DNA from 3 places in the Desulfovibrio ferrophilus genome. Region 1 is predicted to be linked to each of the others. Evidence: predicted binding sites of a transcription regulator. Region 1 holds the regulator's gene; each other region holds the start of a gene.
The links. Region 1 encodes sigma-54, which starts transcription at its own class of promoters, with help from an activator protein. Its sites were predicted from a motif close to CTGGCACGGNNNNTGCTT; they were not measured.

Region 1 (8,006 bases):
GGCCATTGAATATGCCCGCGTGAACAAGGTTCCGTTTTTCGGTATCTGCCTTGGCATGCAGTGCGCGGTGATCGAGTTCGCGCGCAACGTTGTCGGTCTGGATAATGCCAATTCCGAGGAGTTCGACCAGAACACCCCGCATCCGGTGATCTACCTGATGAAGGAATGGTATGACTTCCAGCGCCAGCAGAAGGAAGTGCGCGACGAGTCCAGCGACAAGGGCGGCACCATGCGCCTGGGCGCGTACCCCTGCGCCGTGGTCAAGGACACCAAGGCCGACGCTGCCTATCAGGTCACCAACATCGATGAGCGTCACCGCCATCGCTATGAATTCAACAAGGAATACTTCGACATGCTCGGCGAAAAGGGCCTGACTTTCTCCGGCCTGTCTCCTGACGGAGAACTGGTTGAGATTGTCGAGGTTGCCGACCATCCGTGGTTCCTGGGTTGCCAGTTCCACCCCGAGTTCAAGTCCAATCCCATGCGCCCGCATCCGCTGTTCGCTGCCTTCATTGGCGCGTCAAGGGCGCAGAAATACGGCAAGAAGTAGGAACTCATGACGTCTGAACAGCTGTTCGCCGCCACCAGCAAGGGGCCCTTCGTTCTCGCAGGGCCTTGCGCTTTGGAAAGCCGTGATGTGGTTATGACCGCTGCGCGGCATATTGCCGAGGTTGCCAAAAAGCTCGAACTGACCGTGATCTTCAAAGGCTCCTTCGACAAAGCCAATCGTACGTCCGTGACCAGCTTTCGCGGGCCGGGCATGGATAAGGGGCTGGAGATGCTTGCCGAGGTCAAGGAGACCTTCGGCCTGCCCGTGGTCACGGACATCCACCAGCCTGAACAGGCTGCCGTGGTGGCTGAGGTGGCGGACGTCATTCAGATTCCGGCCTTTCTCTGTCGCCAGACGGATCTGCTGGTGGCAGCCGGAAACACAGGGCGTGTGCTCAATGTCAAAAAGGGGCAGTTTCTGGCCCCCTGGGACATGGCCAACGTCGTGAGCAAGGTCAAAAGCACCGGTAACGAGAAGCTCTGGCTCACCGAACGTGGTGCCTGCCATGGCTACAACAACCTTGTTGTGGATATGCGCTCCATGCCCATTATGGCCTCGCACGGTTGTCCGGTTGTCTTTGACGCCACGCATTCCGTGCAGTTGCCGGGCGGGCAGGGCGGTTGTTCAGGCGGGCAGCGCGAATTCGTGCCCACTCTGGCCCGTGCCGCTGTTGTTGCCGGAGCCTCGGGAGTCTTTCTGGAAACCCACCCGGACCCGGACAAGGCGCTGTGTGATGGTCCCAACTCCTGGCCGCTTGAAAACCTCGAAGCCCTGCTCAGGGATTTGATGACCCTGTGGAGCCTGAAATATGAATGTTAAGGACAAGGAGCAGGCGGCGAAAATTCGTCTGTTGGTCCTGGATGTCGACGGAGTGCTGACCGACGGCGGTCTGTACTACGACCATCAGGGCAATATATCCAAGCGTTTCAACGTCCAGGATGGGCTGGGCATCAAGCTGGCTCAAGCTGCCGGGCTGGAAGTGGCCGTGATTACCGGTCTGGATTCTCCGGCGGTGGAAACCCGGGTGCGCGAGTTGGGCATCACCGAATACCATGCCGGGCATCTGGCCAAGATTCCCCTGCTTGAGGGCATCTGCGAGCGCTTGAAGCTGGATTTGTCCGAAGTGGCCTATTTGGGCGACGATTGGGTTGACGCTGGCCCCATGCGGGCCGTGGGGCTGCCCATGGCGGTCGCCAATGCCCAGTCCGAGATTCTCGTAATGGCCGATTTCATCACCGAGGCCCATGGTGGCCAAGGTGCCGTGCGCGAGGCCATTCGTCATATCCTCGAGGCCCGGGGTGACCTGGATGCCTTGTGGGAAGAATGGGGCAATCGATGAAACGTTTCTTGCCCTGGATTGCTGTGCTGCTGGTCGTTCTGGCGCTTGTTGGCGGTTGGCTGTGGCAACGTATGAAAAATGATGTTGCTGCCGTGGCCGAATTGGCTCAGGAACTTGATGTGGACGTGGCCTTGCAACAGGTTGAGTTGTCACAGGGCTCCGAAGGCAAGGCCAGCTGGCGTCTTGTGGCTGACAAGGCCAATTATCTCAAGGATGAACAGCTTGTCAGGTTGGACAACCCGCGTGTCATCTACTACCAGGAGCAGGACGGTTCGGAGGTCAATGTTACCGCTACGGAAGGCGAGGTCGAACAGTCTTCCGGGGATGCCCGCCTGTGGCCGGACGTGGTGATTGTGTCGGGACCGACGACGGTGTATGCCGATCATCTGTTCTACAGCGGTGAGACGCGAGACATCGACTTGACCGGTAATGTTCGCATGAAGCAGGGTGAGATGATGATGACTGCCCCGCACCTGATTATGGATATGAAGACCAACGACATCAAAGCCGATGGTGGCGTCACGAGTCTGCTCTGGTCTGAGCAGACCGCTGTCCCGGCAAAGGAGCGCCAACAGTGAAGCGCGTAGCATATTTCATTCTCATGGCCTTGGTTCTGACCGGGCTGTTTGCCTCCATTGCCTTTGCCAAGGACGACAAGATTCCCACCAAGATCACCTCGGACCGCATGGTCTACGAGTCGGGTGGAAGCCAGGTGACGTTTACGGGCAACGTGCATGTCACCCGGCCTGACATGCAGATCTGGTCCCAGAAGATGATTGTGCATCTCAAGCAGACCACGAAGAAGGCTGGTGCAGCTGCTGCGCCTTTGGGTGGTGATCCGGGCGAGATCGAGAAGATCGTGGCTTTGAAGAAGGTGCGAATGCTGCGCGAGGGCAAGGAAGGCTTCTGCGGCAAGGCCACCTATATGGTGGAGAAGGATCTGCTTGTGATGGAAGAGTGGCCGCGCCTTGTCGATGGCAAGAACACCATTCAGGGCAAGATCATTCGTCTCTATCTGAAGGAGAACCGCAGCGAGGTCGAAGGGACTGGCAACACCCAGGTGGAAGCCATCTTCTTTACGCCTAAGGACGCAGGCAAACCTGCTGCTGAGACCAAGCCCGCAGCAGATGACGCACAGCCTGAAGTTCCTGCTTCCAACGGGGAGACTCAGTAATGGCAGTGCTCCTGGCAGAAGACCTTTGCAAGCGTTACGGCCAGCGCGAGGTCGTGCACGACATCGGACTTTCAGTGAAACAGGGCGAAGTGGTGGGGCTGCTTGGTCCCAACGGCGCGGGCAAGACGACGACCTTCTACATGCTGGTGGGCATCATCAAGCCCAACGGCGGGTGCGTTCGTCTGGATGAAACCGAGCTGGCCTCTCTGCCTTTGCATGACCGGGCCCGACTGGGCCTGTCCTATCTGCCTCAGGAAAGCTCAGTCTTCCGCAAGCTCTCGGTGCGTCAGAACCTGGAGATCATCCTGGAGCACACGGGCCTGTCTCATAAGGAACAAAGGGCCAAGGCCGATCATCTGCTGAATGAATTGGGCATCACCAAATTGGCCGATCAGAAGGCCATGCATCTTTCCGGTGGCGAGCGCCGTCGCTTGGAGATCGCTCGGGCGTTGATCCTTGATCCCAAGTTCATGCTGCTGGATGAGCCCTTTGCCGGTATTGATCCCATTGCCGTGGATGATATCCAGGGGATCGTGCGTGGTCTGAAGGAAAAGGGCATTGGCGTTCTGATATCCGACCACAATGTGCGCGAGACTTTGCGCATCTGTGATCGGGCCTATCTGGTCTATGAAGGGCGGATCATTCTGTCGGGTACTCCCCAGGAAATTATAGATGATCCAAAGGCCAGAAGAGTGTATCTTGGCGAAGGTTTCTGTCTTTAACAGCCTGTCCTAATAGATCTTTCTCCCTATACAAAAACCTTGCCATTTCTATTGCAAGGCTATCGTGTCTGTGGCATTGTCTTGATGCGCTCTAAATGGGCGTGCCAGGAGGAATGCCACTTTTTTTGTTATGGATAACGGTGCATTGCCATAGATCTCACCGGTATTGACCGGATTCTCGACCTCTCTACCCTCCAACAAGCGATTATATTATGGGATTGGAACTCAGGCAGCAGCTCAAACTTTCACAGCAGTTGGTCATGACGCCACAGCTGCAGCAAGCGATCAAGCTGTTGCAACTGTCACGTTTTGAATTGTTGGACATGGTCCAGCAGGAGTTGCTTGAGAATCCGCTGCTGGAGGAGAAGCCCGAGGAAGAGGCTGTGGAACGCCCTGCAGAGGAGCAGGCCGCACCGACCAAGGAAGAGACTTACAACGACGAATCCGTTGAACAGGACCTGGCCAAGACGGCTGAGTGGGAAAGCTATCTGGGCGAGTTTTCATCCACGGCCAAGCAGGCGGTGGGACGTGAGTACGAGACACCGGAAGAGGGCATGTCCTTTGAGGCCCGTCTGTCTGCCAAGCCTTCCCTTGAGAGTCACCTTGATTGGCAGCTCAGGCTTTCCGGTGCCTCTGAGCTGGATGTTCAAATTGGTGAGCAGATTATCGGTAATCTCGATGGGCTTGGGTATCTGAGAGCCACTGCCGAAGAAATTGCAGATCAGTTGGAGCATATGCCTGTGTCTGTGCAGGCGACCTCTGCCGAGGTGGAGTCCGTTATTCTGCGCATGCAGCGTTTTGACCCCTTGGGTGTTGCCGCACGCGATCCGCGTGAATGCCTACTGGTGCAGCTGGATGCCTATAATATGGATGACCCCATTCTTGTCTCGCTGGTTTCCGAGCATCTTGAGGATCTGGAGAAGCGCCGCTACAAGCCTATTGCCCGCAAATTCAAGATTTCAATGGAAGAACTCAAGGAATATCTGGATGTTATTCAGACCTTGGACCCCATGCCCGGATCGTCTTTTGCCGGGAGCGAGCCGCAGTATGTGAGCCCGGACGTGTTCGTCTACGAATACGATGGTGAATTCGTTATCGTCCTGAATGAAGAAGGACTCCCCCGATTGCAGGTCAGCCCCTATTATGTGGATTCCGTCAAGACCACAAACTCCAAAGATAAAGAATACATGCAGGACAGGATGCGTTCTGCAGTCTGGCTGATGAAGAGCCTGTATCAGCGCCAGCGGACGCTCTACAAGGTCATGGAGAGTATCGTCAGGTTTCAGGAAGAGTTTTTCCGCCACGGGGTGAAGAAACTGAAGCCGCTGATCCTGAAGGATGTTGCGGACGATATAGAGATGCATGAATCCACCATCAGTCGCATCACCACCAGCAAGTACGTCTCTACTCCTCACGGTGTGCACGAGCTTAAATTTTTCTTCAATAGTGCTTTGGGGTTGGATGATGGCTCTCAGGTGGGTAGCGAATCCGTCAAGGCCATGATCAAGGGCTATATCGGAAGCGAAAATCCCCGCAAGCCCTTGTCAGACGAGAAAATCGCCGAAATGCTCAAAGGCGAACTTCAGGTCAACATTGCCCGCCGTACGGTTGCCAAGTATCGGAGTGCGTTGGGCATTCTTTCCTCGTCCAAGCGCAAGCAGATTTTTTAGCGGGCACAATGGTGCAAAGCCCTTTATTTTGCGTTGGATTCATCCTACACTGGAAGTGACTGGGATTCCCGGTTCCACAGCTTAAGTTAGGAGGACGCCTATGCAAATCAAGTACAACTTCAAGAACTTTGAACCGTCCGACCATCTGAGGAATTACGCCTCCACCCGATTTGAAAAGCTGTTCAAGTACGACAGGACCGAGAATGCCCTGCTTCAGGTCAATCTTTCGGTCGACAAGTTCCGGCATAAGGCGGACGTCGTATTCACCGGTGATGAATTGCACATCTCGGCGGTTGAAGAATCTGAAGACATGTACTCCACCGTTGACCTGGTTCTGGATAAGCTTGATGCTCAGGTCCGCAAGACTCGCGAAAAGGCCAAGGATCGTCGTCAGGCGAGAGGCTCAGTCCGCATGGACGTTATCAGCTTTGCTGATTCTGCCGCCGGAGAGCGCGTTCCTACCATTGAGGAAAGTGACTCCTATGAACCCAAGCCCATGGCCGTGGAAGAAGCCGCCCTGCAGCTGGATTCCCTGGGCTATGAGTTCCTGGTCTTTCATAATGCAGAATCCGAACGAATCAATGTGATCTACCTCCGTAAGAACGGAGATTATGGACTGATTGACCCTGGGATGTAAGTAAATGAAGCTCGGAGATTTGCTGGATAGGGATTTAATTCTGCCCAAGCTCAAGGCCGGGACCAAGAAACAGGTCCTGGCCGAGCTTGTGGCGGCGGCAGTGGATAAACTGCCGGAACTGGATCGGGACACGGCAATTGAGGTCCTGACCGAACGCGAGACTCTGGGCACAACTGGTATTGGGGATGGTATTGCCATTCCTCACGGCAAGTTGGATAACCTGGAAAATATTGTCGTGGTTGTTGGCCGCAGCGCGGGGGGCGTCGAATACGAAGCCCTGGACCAAAAGCCTTGTCATATTTTTTTCCTGGTTTTGGCTCCAGAACAGGTGGCAGGCATGCATCTGCGTGTCCTGGCCCATATCTCACGCCTGCTCAAGGAAGATTCCTTTAGGAAATCATTTGTCGAGGCCGATACGGGCGATGACCTGTGGCGGTTGCTCAAGGGGGCCTGAGCTCGATGAAGCCGGTCAGAGCCGATGGTGGTGAGTTTCCGGTTATTATTCTCACCGGGCTCTCGGGTGCCGGGAAGTCGACAGCGCTCAAAGTCTTTGAGGACCTCGGATTTCTGACCATGGATGGGTTACCGCCTCTGGTGATGCCGGAGATGGTTCGCCTGTTTCGCACGCAGAAGGATTTTCGTCATCGCGGGCTGACCCTGGGGTTGGACGCCAGCGGCGACGATTTTGCCAAGCAGTGGCCGCTGGCCCTGGGCGAGTTGGAAGCCATCGGAGCCAGACCCCGTCTTGTTTACGTCGAATGCAGCGCCCCTGTCCTGATGCGGCGTTATGCCGCTACCCGCCGCCCTCACCCCCTGGAAGGAGAACTTGGCCTTGAGCGTGCCATGGAAGAGGAGCGTAGGAGGTTGTTCCCGGTCCGCGAACGATCCGAATTGGTCGTTGATACGACGGACTACTCGATCCACGATCTCAGACGCTTCTTGCAGGAGAAGTGGAATTTCCTGAAAGAGAGACAGTGGGGGCTCAGGATTTACGTGTTGTCCTTTGGCTTCAAGCACCAGGTTCCCACAGATGCAGACATGGTGTTTGACCTGCGTTTCCTGCCGAATCCGTATTTTGACGAGAAGCTTCGTCCCATGTCGGGCAAGGACAAGCCTATTGCGGATTTTGTTCTTGGTTCGGACGAGGGCAGCGAGTTTTTACGACACCAGATGGAATATTTGAACTATATCCTGCCATGCTATGCCCGCGAGGGGCGTTACCGCCTGACACTGGCTTTTGGCTGTACCGGCGGACGTCATCGATCAGTGGCTACTGCCGAGGCCGTCTTTGACTCCTTGCGCAAGTCGGATTATGCAGTCTTTCTTGAACATCGCCACCTCGACCTAGAATAGGGACGGCATCTTGCTGAGGTGATGGGCGTCGCTGTCCCCCGGACGAACATAATACATGAGCAAAGAAACCAAGAAGATCAAGAATGTGGGCGTGGTTGTTGCCACGCACACGGATTACGGCACACGGCTGATTGCCGCGGCCGAGATGATCCTGGGAGAACAGAACGATTGTGTCTCTGTGAGCGTGGACATTTCCCACGGCATGGACGACATCGTTGAATCGTTGCGTCAGGCTGTGGAGTCCGTGGACAAGGGCGGGGGAGTGATGATTCTGACCGACATGTTCGGCGGAACTCCTACCAACCTGAGTCTCTCACTGCTCGGTGCCTATAAGCTCGAGGTGATCACCGGGGTCAACCTGCCCATGCTGCTCAAGGTTCTGGGGATGCGTTCCATGCCTCTGGCCAAGCTGGCGGATGAAGCCAAGAGCGCTGGCATGCAGGGCATCGTTGTGGCCGGTGAGGTGTTGCGAAAGAAAGTCGCCGGAGGGTAGGGCCGTGTTCTGGGTTCGAGTGGACAATCGACTCATCCACGGGCAGATCATCGAAACCTGGCTGCCGT
Region 2 (8,006 bases), 1.8 Mb from region 1:
GGCGCCGTCGCGGAAGCCCACGACCTCGGCATAGACCCCTTCCTTGGAACGCCCATAGGGCAGCAGTTCGCACACCGCGCCAAGGGGGGCCTTGATGCCCTCGCCCTCGGCAATGAGACCCACGACTTTGCAGACCTTGCCATAGGTCATGCAAGGGTCCAGATCCTTCAGGAAACTGATGCAGCCTTTGGGGTTCAGGCTCACAGGCCTGCTCCCTCCTCCGAGGGCGCTGCTGCGGAGCCGTTATCAAGACCCAGTTGATCCAGCACGGCCTCCACGATCTGCCAGCGGCCTTCCATGGAGTTGTCCACCATGCCCTGGGCGGATTCCAGCACCATGCCACCGGGCTGAAGATTGTCGTCAGGGCGAACGCTCCAGCGCTCCAGTCCGGGATGCAAGGCCTTGGCCCGCTCCATGAGTCCGGTCACGGCCTCTTCGTCCACGGGATTGACCTTGATGCGTAATTCCCGCTGGGAGTCGATGGCTTCCAGGGCCTGATCCATGACCGAGGCCAGGATTTCCTCGCGCCGGGAGTCCATTTCAAGATTGATGACCTTGCGTACGACCATGCTGACCAGGGTGACGATATCCTGACGGTGTTCGTTCCACAGCTGGTTCGCCCCCTGTTCCAGTGCCGCCATGGCCTGGGCCAGGGTCAGGGCATGCTGCTCGGCCAGTTCGTCCAGATAGGCCTGGGCCTGATTGGTGGCATCCTGCAGGCCTTCGGCCTTGCCCTGTTCCCGCAACTCGGCCGCTTTGGTCATGGCCTGGGAGATGATCTGCTTGGCCGCACCCGTGGCGCGGTCACGCACACGGGTCATGTATTCCTCCTCGGTCTTGGAGGTCCACTTGGTCAGGTCGCGTTGGCCCTGAAGCTCGCTCAGGGATGTTTCCATCGGTCCCTGAGACCCAAGGCCCATGATGACCCGGCCCGTGTTGCGTGTGGCGTTGTCATTAGACAAAGACATCGCCGCCTCCGCGTCCTACCATGACCCGGCCTTCGGCCTCGAGTCGGCGGACGATTTTTACGATATTCTGCTGGGCGCCTTCCACTTCGGACAGCCGCACCGGGCCCATGATTTCCAGGTCTTCCCGGATCATGGCAGCGGCGCGTTCGGACAGGTTCTTGAAGAACTTCTCCTGCAGGTCCTCGGTGGAGCCCTTGAGCGCCTTGGTCAGGTCCTCGTTGGAGACCTCCTTCAACAGCTCGCGGATGGAGCGGTCGTCCAGGGCGTTGATATCTTCGAACACGAACATGAGGTTTCTGATGTCTTCTGCCATCTGCGAGGATTCTTCCTCGATCTCGGACAGGACTTCTTCCTCGGTGGAGCGGTCCACGGCGTTCAAAATCTCGGCTACTGCCTGGACGCCACCGACCTTCTTGCCTTCCTTGCCGCCCATGGCGATCAACTGGCTTTGCAGGACCTTGTCCACTTCCATCAGCATCTCCTCGGCCACGGCTTCCAACCTGGCCAGTCGCATCAGGATTTCGGGGCGTACGCCTGCGGGCAGAGCCTGCAACAGTTCGGCGGCCTGATCCGGATGCAGGTGGCCCAGGATGAGCGCCAGGGTCTGCGGGTGCTCGTTTCTGAGAATCTGCGACAGGATGCGCGGGCTGACGTTTTCCAGCTCGCGGAACGGGGCCGGGCCGGAATCCAGTTCCAAGGCGTCCAGAATGTATTTCGCGGTCTCGGAATCGAGGTTCTTCATGAGCAGCTTTCTGACCTGGTCAGGTCCGCCCATGAGCATTTCCGCGTTGACCATCAGCTGGTGGTGGAACTCGCGCAGGACGTCCTCCACCTGTTCCTTGGGGATGGTTTCCATTTCGACCATGGCCTTGGAGATCTGTGCGATCTCGGCTCTGTCGAGGCGTTTGAAGACGTCGGCCGTGAACTTCTCGCCCATGGCGAGCATCAGGATCGCTGTCTTATGTGAACCGGTGAGCGCCATTACGCCGGGGCCTCCTGTTTGAGCCAATTCTTAATAATTGCCATGGTGCCGTCCATGTTCTGCTCGGAAAGCTGCAGTGCATGGGCACGAATATCGTCGATCTTGCGCAATGCGTCCAGTGCATCCTCTTCGTCATCGCCCTCGATGAGTGCGATGCGGCCTTCACCCTCGGGCAGTCCGGCAATGCCTTCCACGCCCTCGACCTCGGTCTTGGGTCGGATGAGTGCCATGACTACCGGGCGGACGACCATGACCAGGAACAGGAAGATCAACAGACCGTTCAGGAAGGGCTTGCCGAGTCGCTGTACGTACTCGAGGACCAGTTCCAGAACATCGGGTCTGATTTCCATTTCCGGGCCGCCGAAGGAGATGCTGGAGACCTGAATGGTGTCGCCGCGCATATCATCCACGCCCACAGCGTTGGCAACCAACTGCTTGACGCGGTTCAGTTCCTCGGCGCTACGCGGAGTAAAGGCAAATTCGGTCTGGGTGGCTTCGCCCTCAGCCGCATCCCCGATGGGCTGTTCAGTGTAGATGCCATCCACGATAACTGCAACGGTCAGGCGCTTCAACTCACCCATGGGCGAGATGACTTCGCGTTCGACCTTGTTGATTTCATAGTTGGTGGTACGGGATTCGCGCGAACCCTGCTGGTTGGACGTGGCCGGGCCACCGCCCTCGCCCCGGAAGTTCGGCTCCGGGGAGCCGGACTGGATGTTGGCGTCGCCCTGCTGGGTTTCCTCGCTGCGCTGTTCGCTGCGGACCACTGCAGATTCGGGATCGTATTCCTCGTAACGGGAGGTCTTGCGGCTGAAGTCCAGCTCTGCGTTGACCTTGGCGATGACTCGACCTGGGCCGTAGAGCGGCATCAGCATCTGCTCGATGCGCTGCTCCAGATTGTTCTCGATGGAGACCTTCTGCCCCAACTGGGTGCTGCTCATGCCCTGGGAGGATTCGAGGCCTCTGGGGGTGAAGAGCATCACGCCCGTGGTGTCGGCCACGGTGATCATGTTGGGATCCATGCCCTCGACGGCCAGAGCGATCAGGTTGACGATGCCATCGACTTCCTTGGGCTCCATCTTCTCGCCGCTCTTGAGCTTCAGTACGACCGAAGCCGAAGGCTTGGACTGCTCTTCCACAAACAGGGTCTTGTGGGGCAGCACCAGATGCACCCGCGCCCGGTCGACCTGGGGAAATTCGGAGATGGTTCTGGCCAGCTCACCCTGCAGGGCTCGCTGGTAGTTGATGCGCTGCACAAAGTCGGTCTGGCCGACCTGAACATCGTCGAAGATCTCAAAGCCCAGGCCCTGGCCATGCAGGTTGCCTTCACCGGCGATCTTCAGGCGCAGGTCATAGACCTTGTCTGCCGGAACCATGATGACGGAGCCGTTGTCTTCCAGCTTGTAGGGAATCTTTTCAGCCTGCAGCAGGTTGACGACGGTGGATGCGTCTTCGGGGTAGAGGCGTGAGTACAACACCTGATAGTCCGGCTGGTTGAGCCAGAAAATGAGCAGGAAGAAGGTGACGATGACCGTGGTGGTCAGTCCACCGATCAGGATACGCTGGGAGACGTTGGTCTTGACCCAGAAGTTTTTGGCCTTTTCGGTGATGCTTGTCAGTTCGGGCGACATGGATTCTGCTCCGGGTGCTGGTCGTTGTACTTGAAGTTGGGACTACGTTCTCTGGGCTAGAACGACATCTTCGAGAGTTCTCTGTAGGCGTCCATGACCTTGTTGCGCACGGCGCTTGTCATCTTCATGGCCAGCCCAGCCTTTTGCAGCGAGATCATCAGCTCATGCACGTTCTGCTTCTCGCCCGAGGCGAAGGCTTCGATCATGCTGGTCTTTTCGGTCTGCAGGTCGTTGACCTTCTTCAGAGACTCGGAGACGGTCTTCTCGAAGCTGTTGCCGCTGCCGACACGCATGTGCCCGGAGGTGCCTTGCTTCCCGATCTTGGTCAGGGAATCGGCACCACGCTGGTGGACCTTTCCGGACTCGATGGCGCTGCGGTAAGCATTCATTGCGATATTATTGATAGCCATGATTATTCTCCCTTAAGCTCGTACTTATCTTCCCAGTTCCAGGGCCTTGTTCCACATTCCCTTGACGGATGAGATGGAGGCCACGCTGGCCTCGTAGGAGCGGGTGGTGGTGAGCATGTTGGTCATCTCCTCCACCACGTTGATGTCCGGGTAGGTCACGTAGCCGTCCTTGTTGGCATCGGGATGACCGGGTTCGAAGACCTGCTTCATGCGCTCGGAATCGCGGGAGATGCCCAGAATGCGCACGCCCTTCAGTTCGCGAGTCAGATGATCCTGCATGACCCTGGAGAATCGGGCGTCCACGTCGGTGGTGGCCTTGATCACGCCGCGCCGTTGATACGGTCCGCCTTCGGCGGTGCGGGTGGTCTTGGCGTTGGCCAGGTTCATGGAAATGATATTCAGATTTGTCCGTTCTGCGGACAGGGCCGATGAACCGATGTCGAGTGCTGTCAGGAAGTCCATTACTTACTCGCCTCCGAAATAAGGGTCGTGAGTCCTTCGAAGTTCTTTTTGAGGACAGTGGTCAGGGCGTTGTACATCAAGGTGTTCTTGGCCATGACGGACATTTCCTTGTCGAGATCGACGTTGTCCTGTCCGTGAATGACGCGATGCTTGAAGCCCTTTTCCAAGTCCGCTCCGAAGGAGTCACTGGAAAATACAGAGGGAACGTGAGCGCCTGCGGTGCGGCTCATCTTGCCGCGCGCATCCAGGTTCAAGGCGGACTGCAGATCTTCTTCGAAGGTCAGCCGTTGCGCCTTGTAGTTGGGCGTAGTGATGTTGGCCAGATTGCTCATGACGACATTTTGACGCATGAGCCGCATGTCCAGGACTTTGCCCGTTAACTGAATATGAGTTCCAAAAAGGCTTTTCATGCCCGTCCCTCCTAGGTTCCCGGACGACGCGCCCTTCCTGGGCAAGCTTTTCCTGGTGCAAATCGTCGTTCGGATCGCAAGCATCTGAGCAACCCTTGTGCCAAACGCTGCATCTAGCTGATTTAACGAGATTTATTTGGAGTAGCCGAGGAGGGGGGAGGGGTGGATGAGGGTGTGTAAAGACGAGGACGGTGTCAGGGGACTATGCGTGAGTTGCTGGGCATGATTTTCCGGCCGATATAAGATTGACGATGTCTGCCTGTGGCGTGAGGCGGCGATAAGTTCCCGCCCACTCTAGTGTAAACGCGCGTTCCTTATATTGCGGGGCGGCGGCTGATCATTGTGGCACGGGGTTTGCTAAAGCTTGGCGTATGGCGCTGTCGCGTCAGGATGAGTAGTCGGCTCGGTTGATGCAATAGGATGTGCACCGAGGACCGATTACCCGATGATTCCCAAAGTGGAGGGGAATGTCATGAGTAGCCATCTTGATTACGAAATCAACAAGGAACTTGGAGAGTGTTATCTCTTCATGGGTGATTTGGACAAAGCCGTCGAGTATTACGACAAGGCAGTGCAGTCCAACGGCATCCATCCCGATCCCTATCTGGGGTTGGCCACCATCGCCGTTCAGCAGGGTGAGCTTGAAAGGGCTTACGAGCTGTACAAGAAGGCCGCAGAAATCGAGCAGAGCGATAAGGCTCTGGCCGGTATGGCCCTCGTGGAGATGGAAACCAATCGTCAGAACGAGGCCTTTGATCATTTTTCCCAGGCCCTGGATCAGAACCCCGAAAACATGATCAGCATTTTCATGCTGGTTCAGCTGGGTCATGTGCTGGGTCGCATCGAGGAAGTGATTCCCCATATGGAGAATTACCTCGCCATCGATCCCCTGAAGCATGATGTCCGCTATTCGCTGGCGGGGTGCCTGAGCTGTGTCGGCAAGCCCGATGAAGCACGAGGGCATCTGGAGCGCATCCTGGAGACCGACCCGGACAATGAGTCCGCGAAGGAACTTCTGGAGCACATCAGGTCATAACGGTCCTTCCGGGGTGGTGTTGGGTTCCCTCCCTTATGCCCCGGATCAGACTGAGTGACGATAATCTCCCCTCCCCTGCTTGGTTCCCCAGCCTCAACAAGAGCTGCTGGGGCTGGGGTGCCAAGTACCAGGATGAGGTGGAGCAGTGCGCTCGCTCCTTGCCAGTCACGCACATATTTGGCATCACCTCGGAAAACACAGCGAGGTGAATGCATGGATCTTCTGCCCATTCGGCGCGCCATCCTGAGCGTGACCGACAAGACCGGGTTGGAGGACTTCGCCCGTTTTCTGACAGAAAACGGGGTTGAACTCTTTTCCACCGGCGGAACCCGGAAAATGCTGCTTGATGCGGGCTTGCCCGTGGCTTCTGTCAGCGACGTGACCGGTTTTCCTGAAATCATGAATGGCAGGGTCAAGACCCTCCATCCCCATATCCATGCCGGCGTTCTGGCCGACAAGGACAACCCCGAGCACATGGACACCCTGTCCGAATTGGGCTTGGCGCCTTTCGATCTGATCTGCGTCAATCTCTACGATTTCGCTCGTGCCGCCTCCCAGGGCCTGGACCTGAAGGCCGCCGTGGAGCAGATCGATATCGGCGGCCCCACCATGCTGCGCGCCGCAGCCAAGAACTTCCACTCCATCCTTGTGGCACCCGGCGTCGAGCACTACGACCGCATCATCGACGATCTGAAGGCCAACGACATGAAGGTCTCCCTGCCCCTGCGCAAGGACATGGCCTGCGAGACGTTTGCCAAGACCTCGGAATATGACGCGATGATTACCAGCTACTTGGGCAGTAAAAACGCGTAGGAATCCGTTGAAATTCCCCCGCGGGCTGTGTTGCTGCGAAGTTTTCAATCTCTCACATAGGTCGACTATGCATCGAGTTTGAAAACTTCTGGTGCCTGGCCCGCGTGGTTTTTGAACGGCTTCCGGTTCAGACTCACTTGATCGAAATATAACTTTTGAGTTGCCTCCGGTATTGCCTCACGTAATAGGGTGCTTAAAGCTAGAGGTGATCGGTGTTCTTGCCTTTTTGAGAGCCTGGCGCATCGGAATGCGATCAAAAAATCCGAGGGCCAGTAGCAAGACAAAATCAAGCTCGATGCATATAGAATTCATATGTGAGAGGTTGATTTTGTCGTAGCAACGAACCCAACGAGGAATTTTCAACGCCCCAGCTAAAGGAGCACCCCATAGCAAACAAAGTACAGGGCAACACCCAGGGCCTGAAACCCAGCCAGATGAAACAGCTCTCGCGGCTCTACAACCGCCAGTACCCGACCCATGGCGGCATGGCGAGCGAGCAGGCGCGCGAGTTGGGTATGCTTTCGGCTGGCATGGGCCGTCAGATCGGCCTGCTCATCGATCGCAAGGGCAAGCCCGACATGGTCATGGTGGGTGACGCGCGCGGTATCTATATTCCCGAGTTGACTCGTACGCGTCGCTTTGCAGGTCGTTTGCGCGGCCTCAGGCTGCTGCACACCCACTTGTCCGACGAAGCCCTGTCCCAGGAAGACCTGATGGACATGGTCTTTTTGCGCCTGGACGGGATCATGGCTCTGACCGTGGACGGTTTTGGTCAGCCCGGGAACGTCTATTACGCGCATCTGCTGCCCCCGAATCCGGATGGGGGATTATACGATATTACAGGTCCGGTGCCCTGGCATCGGGTGGACGTGGACTTTGCGGCTCAGGTCGAGGCTCTGGAAGAGGAGCTGGCCCGTGTGGGCACCACTCTGGCGGCCGATGGCGCGGCCATGGGCGAGACCGAACGGGCGATTCTGGTCAGCGTGGATACGACTTCCCGGGAGTTGCAGGAAATCTCCGTGGAGGAATTGGCTGAATTGGCCAAGACCGCTGGGTTGGAAAACGGTGGCACCGTGATCCAGCGCGTGCGCAAGACCAACCCCAAGACCATCATGGGCAAAGGCAAGCTGGCGGAGCTGGAGGTGCGTGCCCTCCAGGAAAACGCGGGTGTGATTCTGTTCGACCAGGAGCTGACTCCCTCGCAGATGCGCAACCTGGCCAATATCACCGAGCGCAAGATTCTGGACCGGACCCAGCTGATTCTGGACATCTTTGCCCAGCACGCCACCACGCG
Region 3 (8,006 bases), 690 kb from region 1:
ACCCATCTTCGCGAGGCCCGTAAATCAAAAATTTGGGTGCCTGTCCCAGATGCAGGTCGATCTCCATGCCGCTTTCGCTGGCCACGGCAACATTGACGCGTGGGCCAGAGGGCTTGGGCAGGACCGGTCCAAGGCCGACGGCTTCCGATACGGGGCGTTCCAGCCCCATCAAATCCCAACCGCAGGTTTCTTCCTGAGGCATCAGCTTGAGGTACCTGCCTGCGGCCTCGCGCACTTCGCGCATGATTCCCAGGCCGGGCTGCACCGCGAGATAGTCCTCACTTCCTTCCAGCGCGCGGTACGGCATCACCGCCATGATCGAGGCTCCGAGATCGGCCACGGTATGAGCCACGTCCCTGATATGAGCTTCGTTACAGCCTCGGTAGACAGTGGTGTTGACCTTGACGGGGATTCCAGCCCCCACAAAGGCTTCAATGGCCCGAAGCTGATCTGAAACCAGCAACTCGGCTGCATCAGGCAGACACAGGTTCCTAGTGCCGGGACGAATCCAGGCGTAGATCATCTCCGCCACCTTGGGGTCCACGGCGTCAACCAGCACGGTGATATGCGCCAACCCCAATTCTGCCAGAGCATGGGCATGACCCGCAGCACCCAAACCATTCGTGGTCAGGCACAAAGGCAGCTCGGGATATTTTGCCCGCACCAACTTCAACGTCTCCAGAGTGGATTCGGGAGTCGCCATCGGATCACCCGGACCGGTAATGCCCACGATGCCCAGTTCCGTCCCGTCCGCAAAAACAGAATCAAGCAGGGCCAAGGCCTCGGCCGGAGGCAAAGCCTGTGTCCCGACAGAACTACCAGCGAATCGGATACGGGCCGTGGCGCGTGGTGCAACCGACAGATGCAGCCTGCCGACACGCTTGCGCGCGCCGGGGCTGAAACAGGGATGTTCGCCTTGAATCGAGTGGACAGTGGCCATGGCTGCTCCTGCTGAACCTGTTGTGAGAATCATTGCGGGGGAGGTTCGTCCTCCCCCGCAAATGGGCCTAGTAGACGAGTTCGAAGCTTTCTTCGGGAGCATCGCGATCCGTACGGTCCAGCAATCGTCCCAGGATTATTTCCAAAAGCCGCAGGCCTCCCTTGTAGCCGACGGTGGGGAAGTACTGATGTCCCACGCGGTCAATGATCGGGAAGCCGAAGCGGACCAGCGGAATATCCTCATCACGGGCAATGTACTTGGCGTAGGTATTGCCAATGATCAGATCCACAGGCTCGTTCTTGATCCACTGGTGGAGCAGGAACATGTCACCCTTGGCAGCGATATTGACCTTGAAGGGCACATCCGCCGTCAGTTCTTCAAGTCTGGCTTTGACCTTCTTGCTCTGTGTTCCGGTCACGATATGCACCGGGCACATGTCGATGGACACCAGGAATTCGGTCAGGGCGATCACCTGGTCGGGATCACCGGCCAGAGCAACCTTCTTGTGATAGAAGTACTGGTGCATGTCCGAGATCATATCCACCAGCTGCCCGCGCTCACGGCTCACTTCTTCGGGCACGTTGACACCGGCAATGATGCGCAAGGCATCCACGAAACGGTCAGTGGCCTTCAGGCCAAAGGGCATATCCAGCACCTTGCAGGGGACCTTGTGCTGGGTGTCCAGCAGGCGGGCTGCATCGGCAGAACACCATTCGCCCAGAGCCAGGGTGCCGATGGCATCACCCGTGCTCTTGAGTTCCTTCACGGTGGTGCCACCTTCGGGGAACATGGAGTATTTGCCGGACAGGGGGCCGTTGAGAACACCCGAGGTGTCCGGGAACATGGTGATGTCCACGCCAACCAGGGCAGACAGGCGTTTGATCTCTTCCATATCGGCGGGCTCGACCCAGCCGGGAATGACGTTGACTTTGCCGTTCTTCACGCCAGTGGACTCGGCCAGCTTGACCATACCTTTGACCATGTTGGAGAAGCCGGTCACGTGCGTGCCCACATAGCTGGGTGTATTGGCATAGATGACGTGTTTGCCTTCAGGGACTTTGCCGTCTTTGGTGGCCTTGTCCGTGATCTGTGGCAGATCGTCGCCGATGGTCTCGGACAAACAGGTGGTGTGCACGGCCACGACTTCGGGCTCATACACAGTGAACATGTTGTCCAGAGCCTGAACCAGGTTGGCCTGCCCACCGAACACGGATGCGCCTTCGGTGAAGGAGCTGGTTCCAGCGGAAACGGGTTCCTTGTAGTGCCTGGTCAGCATGCTGCGATGATAGGCACAGCAGCCCTGCGAACCATGACTGTGGGGCAGGCATCCGTGGACACCCAAGGCCGCGTACATGGCCCCCACCGGCTGGCAGGTCTTGGCGGGGTTGATGGTCAGAGCCTTGCGCTCAGCGACCTCATTGGGAGTATGTCTCAATAACATTGTAATCTTCCTTCTCAGTTGTTTCTCTTCGCGGGCCGCTCAAATCGAGCCGGATGCGAGGAGCCAGGAGGAGTCAAGGCGGACGCGTAATACTGATACGCGAGGGTTTGAACCAACCGCTGCGACAAAGCAGACGGTGCGGTTTCAACGGCCCGCCGCTTCGCTATTCCCAGACGTAAGTAGCCGAGAGCTCGGGACTTTCCTGCCAGGGGGCCTTCATGTAACTCCAGACCTTGCTGTTCGTGAGGCGATCGATCTCCTTATAGAAATTGATCGCGCCCTTGAACCCGGCGTAGGGGCCGCCGGAGTCATAGCTGTGCAGCTGTTTCATGGGCACACCCAGCTTCTGAATGGAGTACTTTTCCTTGATACCCGCGCAGAAGATGTCGGGCTTCAAGATCTCCACCAGTTTTTCAGCCTCGTACTGGTTGCAGTCGTCGATGATCAGGGAACCCTTATCCATGTCAGGAATCAGGCCTTCGTATTCCTTGAACTTCAAGCCACCCTCTTCCAGAGCTGCCAACTCGGCTTCGGTTTTGCGCGGCGCATACCGGGTATCGTCGGCCTCGACAGTGATTTCCTCGATGTTACGGCTATCCGCATCCACCTTCAGATTGGGGATCACATGTCGGCCTTCGTAGTCGTCGCGGTGGGCGAACTCGTACCCGGCTGAGAGGGTCTTCATTCCCATTTCAGAGAACAGATCCTGATAGTGATGAGCACGAGAGCCACCCACAAACATCATCGCGGTCTTGCCTTCGGTACGGGTTCTCACGTCGGCAACAACAGCTTCGATCTCAGGCATTTCTGCGGCGATGACGGCTTCGATCTTCTCGATAAACGACTTGTCGCCGAAGTAAGTCCCGATCTTGCGCAGACTCTTGGCCGTGGATTCGGCCCCGATGAAGTTCACCTTGATCCAGGGGATACCGAACTTGGTCTCGAGCATGTCAGCCACATAGTTGATGGAGCGGTGACACATGACACAGTTCAGGTCGGCTTTGTGGGCTGAAGCGAACTGATCGTAGGTGGAGTTGCCCGAGAAGGTGGCGATGTTGGTGATACCGCACAGTTTCAGGATGCGATCTATCTCGAATCCGTCGCCGCCAATATTATACTCGCCGAGGAGGTTGATTCGGTACTCACCGGGCTTCTCCTCGTCGTTCTCGCCCACCACATGTTTGAAAATCTGGTTGTTGGCGATGTGGTGACCAGCGGACTGAGACACACCCTTGTAGCCTTCGCAGGAGAAACCAAAGACGTTGCAGTCCCCGAACTTCTCTTTCATCTGCTTCGCCACGGCATGGATGTCGTCGCCGATGAGCCCCACCGGACAGGTGGCGAAGATGGCGATGGCCTTGGGATGAAACAGGTCGTAGGCTTCCTGAATGGCAGCTGCGAGCTTCTTCTCACCACCGAAGATGATGTCCTTATCCTCCATGTCGGTGGAGAAACAGTAAGGCATGTAGTTTTCATCACCTTCGCCCGAAGCGTCAGTCTGGTTGCGCCTGGTCAGCCAGGAGTAGAATCCGCAACCGATGGGACCGTGAGTGATGTTCACGATGTCTCTGGTGGGCCCCAGAATAACGCCCTTGCAGCCTGCGTAGGTGCAGCCGCGCATGGTGATGATTCCCGGAATGGTCCGCACATTGGCGGTGATTTCCGGAGTCTCATTCTCCAGAGCTTCGTTGATCATTATCTGCTTGGCTCGCTTGCGGGCCACCTTGGGGGGATACTTCTTAAGCATCTCCTCCTTGATGTCGGTGGGCTCCCATTTCACGAGCTTCTTTTTGGCTGTGGCCATGTCTGCTCTCCTCAGAGGGTGTTATCTAACTGGTAAAACAGTACCTTTTCACTGGGCGCTCACGAATTTCGAGGGCAAGGCCCGAGAAAATTTCAAGACCGATACGTATTTGCCATACGTAAGGGTTTGGATTTCTCGAAGTAACGTAGCCATCGGAAGATCGTGGGCGGCCAGTTAAACGATTGAGGCGGCGCCGGTCTCCCCGGTGCGGACGCGGACGGCATCTCCGACCGGCACGACGAAGATCTTTCCATCGCCGGGCTTGCCGGTCTTGTTGGCCGCGACAATGGCCTTGACCACGTCATCCACGTCTTCCGTGGGGACCACTGCGGTGACGATGCGCTTGGAATACAATTTTCCACGCTCGCCCAGCAGTTCCACCGCCTCTTCATAGCCCGCACCAGCACCCTCGAGGACCTTGCTGTCGACCAGCCCCTTGCCTCGGCCCTGGGCCTCGTTGGCAAAGAACGCGTCCACCCCGGCATCGGTCAGGGCCTGCTTGGTGCGGTTCATCATGTTCATGCGCACGACTGCGATTATTTCCTTCATGCCGGAACTCCCTCGGAAGCGGCGGCGGTATCCTGCACACCGGAACTGATGGTGTAGACATCCTCAACATCCGTGACGAAGATCTTGCCGTCACCGAAATTGCCTTTCTTGCCCGAACGGGCTGCGGTCATGATGGTCTCAATGACAAAGTCCTTGTCCACGGCGTTGACCACACTCATGAGCATGGTTTTGGGGATCTCGTCGTAGGTGACTTCACCGATCTTGATGCCGCGCTGCTTGCCGCGTCCCGCCACGGAGTATTTGGTCACGGCCGGGAATCCGGCGTCCATGAGTGCTGCAAGGACGTCGTCTGATTTCTCGGGCCGAACAATGGCTCTGATCATGATCATCATTATAAATTCTCCTGAAATTTCAGTTATTATCGATTTAATTAGGCAGCCAGCAGGCCGTAGTCCAAGAGCAGCTGCTCCAGTTCCTCAATTTCCAGGGGGGTGGGAACAACGAACATCTCGTTCTGATCAATGGCAGTGGCCAGGTTGCGGTAGTGATCGGCCTGACCCGCCTCTGGGTTCCATTCGATCACGGTCTGACGATTGATCTCGGCGCGCTGCACGTCGTTGTCGCGAGGCACGAAGTAGATCATCTGGGTCCCCAGCTTCTTGGCCAGCTCCTGAATCATCTCCTTTTCGTTATCCACGTTACGGGAGTTGCAGATCAGGCCGCCCAAGCGCACGGAACCGGATTGGGCGTACTTCATGATGCCCTTACAGATGTTGTTGGCCGCATACATGGCCATCATCTCACCGGAGCAGACAATGTAGATCTCTTCGGCCTTGCCATCACGAATAGGCATGGCGAATCCACCGCAGACAACATCACCAAGGACGTCGTAGAAGGCATAGTCGAGATTCTCACTCTCTTCGTATGCGCCCAGGGACTCGAGCATGTTGATGGAAGTGATGATGCCACGACCGGCGCAACCGACGCCCGGCTCAGGACCGCCAGACTCAACACACCAGGTGCCGCCGAAGCCACCCTTGCGGATATCTTCGAGTTCCACATCCTCGCCTTCCTCGCGAAGGGTATCGAGCACGGACTTCTGAGCCAGACCACCCAGCATCAGGCGGGTCGAGTCTGCCTTGGGGTCACAGCCCACAATCATGACTTTCTTACCCATCGCGGCCAGACCTGCGACGGTGTTCTGAGTGGTAGTGGACTTGCCGATGCCGCCCTTTCCATAAATTGCGATCTTACGCATGGTGTGCCTCCGAATGTTTGGCGTTTGGGGTTGCAGGTGTTTGCCCTCCTTAAGGCAACGGCCGTGCCAAAATCGATTAAATGGCGCAAGGCGCTAGAATAATTACACTAAGACGAAAAAGGAGACACTGAAACACCCTACAAAATCACTTCTCATGAACCTACATAAACGTAAGAACCTACAATTATGTCGGGTTTTATGTCGGCTCAGAATCAGCGCACAAAAATGTCATCACACTGAAATCAAAGGAGTTTTAATAATGGCACAAGTTCTGCTCTTTCAGGTCAACCGAACCGAAACACCTTCCGAACATTTAAGGAGACAGAACAATGCTCATCGACACCACACTGCGCGAAGGCGCCCAGACCTACGGGGTGACTTTCGACAATTCAGCATGCCGTGAACTGATCAAAACACTTGCCACTGCAGGCATTGAGGAAATCGAAGCAGGGTGGGCAGGCCAGAAAGAACTTGGGGAACTTCTGTCCTGGGCCCGGGGATTGGTGGGCAACACAGCACTGTCAGTCTGGGCACGTCTGAAGGCCGTGGACATCGATCTGGCCGCAGCGGCAGGAGCCGACCGCCTGAACATCGGGGTTCCCGTGTCCGACGCTCATCTGGGGTCCCGATTGGGGACCACCCGCGACAAGCTGCTTCTGGAACTGAGGGAACTCATTCCCCTGGCCCGCAATCGGGGCTTTGGCTACGTCTCCATCGGTCTGGAAGACGCCTCTCGGGCGGATATGGGATTTCTGCTTCAGGTCGCCCGGAGGGCAGCAGAGCTGGGGGCGGATCGCGTCCGCATCGCGGATACCGTGGGGATCATGGATCCGTCAGCGATGATGGAATTGACAACGACACTGCGTAACATTTTCCCCGCCCATATCGCCGTTCATTGTCATGATGATTTTGGCATGGCTACGGCCAATGCAGTCTCGGCTCTCAGGGCTGGGGCCGATTTCGCCGATGTCTCGGTTCTTGGTATCGGTGAACGCACCGGTGTCTCGCGCCTGGAGGAGGTCGCCTCGTTCATGTCACTGCGCAGCGCAGATAAACGTTATGACCTGTCTGCCATTCGCAAAGCGTGTCGCATGGTGGAGGAATTGGCGGATATCGCGGTGCCACGCAACAAGCCCATCTGCGGTCGTGACATCTTTGCCTGCGAATCAGGACTGCATGTGGATGGCCTGCTAAAGGCTCCTGCCCTGTACGAACCCTTTCCCCCTGAAGCTGTGGGGCAGACTTCGTCAGCCAGACGCATTGAATTCGGAACCAAGAGCGGCCGCTCAGCCGTGGGAGCCGCGCTCAAGCAGTTGGGACGGGCGGGTAACCCAGGGAATTTGTCCGCCCTGACCGAGGCGGTACGAGACGCGGCCCGGGATCTGGGCCGTCCATTGACCAAGCATGAAGTCGCAGACGCACTCGGCGCATAGTAGAAAGGAGGAAAGACGATGTTACAAAGAATCCTGATTCTTACCCTCTGGCTGATCCTCTGCTTGGGCTCAAATGTCCTGACTGCTGATGAATATCATACTGGACTGGTAAACGAAATTCACGCGCCCTCTTTCGAAACAGAAGGGAGGACGTGGTGAAATGGAACCCGCAACCGCGACTGCTACAAGCTGTTCAGCACCACCACCAGCGCCTTGAAGCGAAACTCCATCAACTGGCCGATTACCGGATCGAGCTGATCCAGAGTGGCTCCAGAGACCAGAGCACAAAGCGAAGTTCCGTCTGCGGCCTCGCCGATGATCTCGCCGATAACCGCAGTACGTTTGATGCCCGTGATCACTGCCGGAATGCGGTTACGATCCAAATCGGTAGTGGCTCCTGCCTGCCCCAGATCCACCAATGGTGCCTTAACTGTAGCCGCCACCGGGGCACCCGGCTCAAGTCCCAGGTTCATGGCGCTCTCTTGGGTAATCAGCGAACACAGTTCTGTGCCGAAGTCAGTTTTCAGGATCACCTCAGCCATGACTCCGTCGCAACGCACTTTCAGCACACGGCACAGAAAGGTATTGCGCGCGCTGGTGCGCAAAGCTGCATCGTCCGG

Region 2: a site for sigma-54 is predicted at 4,950-4,967, ahead of flgB (flagellar basal body rod protein FlgB). Genes of this name have one in related genera too.
Region 3: a site for sigma-54 is predicted at 6,006-6,023, ahead of nifH (nitrogenase iron protein). Genes of this name have one in related genera too.

Annotation. Positions count from the first base shown of each region.
Region 1 covers NZ_AP017378.1:908,388-916,393, forward strand. The annotation lists gene EL361_RS04230 (CTP synthase) at 1-550, shown strand, start outside; gene kdsA (3-deoxy-8-phosphooctulonate synthase) at 557-1,369, shown strand; gene EL361_RS04240 (KdsC family phosphatase) at 1,359-1,889, shown strand; gene lptC (LPS export ABC transporter periplasmic protein LptC) at 1,886-2,467, shown strand; gene EL361_RS04250 (LptA/OstA family protein) at 2,464-3,063, shown strand; gene lptB (LPS export ABC transporter ATP-binding protein) at 3,063-3,785, shown strand; gene rpoN (RNA polymerase factor sigma-54) at 3,998-5,455, shown strand; gene hpf (ribosome hibernation-promoting factor, HPF/YfiA family) at 5,556-6,092, shown strand; gene EL361_RS04270 (PTS sugar transporter subunit IIA) at 6,097-6,546, shown strand; gene rapZ (RNase adapter RapZ) at 6,543-7,445, shown strand; gene EL361_RS04280 (PTS sugar transporter subunit IIA) at 7,501-7,938, shown strand; gene EL361_RS04285 (PTS sugar transporter subunit IIB) at 7,943-8,006, shown strand, end outside.
Region 2 covers NZ_AP017378.1:2,825,350-2,833,355, reverse strand. The annotation lists gene EL361_RS13065 (FliI/YscN family ATPase) at 1-150, opposite strand, end outside; gene EL361_RS13060 (FliH/SctL family protein) at 201-968, opposite strand; gene fliG (flagellar motor switch protein FliG) at 955-1,950, opposite strand; gene fliF (flagellar basal-body MS-ring/collar protein FliF) at 1,950-3,581, opposite strand; gene fliE (flagellar hook-basal body complex protein FliE) at 3,638-3,991, opposite strand; gene flgC (flagellar basal body rod protein FlgC) at 4,016-4,453, opposite strand; gene flgB (flagellar basal body rod protein FlgB) at 4,453-4,863, opposite strand; gene EL361_RS13030 (tetratricopeptide repeat protein) at 5,336-5,899, shown strand; gene EL361_RS13025 (IMP cyclohydrolase) at 6,113-6,712, shown strand; gene hflX (GTPase HflX) at 7,147-8,006, shown strand, end outside.
Region 3 covers NZ_AP017378.1:1,595,138-1,603,143, forward strand. The annotation lists gene EL361_RS07435 (NifB/NifX family molybdenum-iron cluster-binding protein) at 1-940, opposite strand, end outside; gene nifK (nitrogenase molybdenum-iron protein subunit beta) at 1,008-2,381, opposite strand; gene nifD (nitrogenase molybdenum-iron protein alpha chain) at 2,545-4,185, opposite strand; gene EL361_RS07450 (P-II family nitrogen regulator) at 4,360-4,734, opposite strand; gene EL361_RS07455 (P-II family nitrogen regulator) at 4,731-5,087, opposite strand; gene nifH (nitrogenase iron protein) at 5,126-5,953, opposite strand; gene EL361_RS07465 (homocitrate synthase/isopropylmalate synthase family protein) at 6,283-7,386, shown strand; gene EL361_RS07470 (TOBE domain-containing protein) at 7,569-8,006, opposite strand, start outside.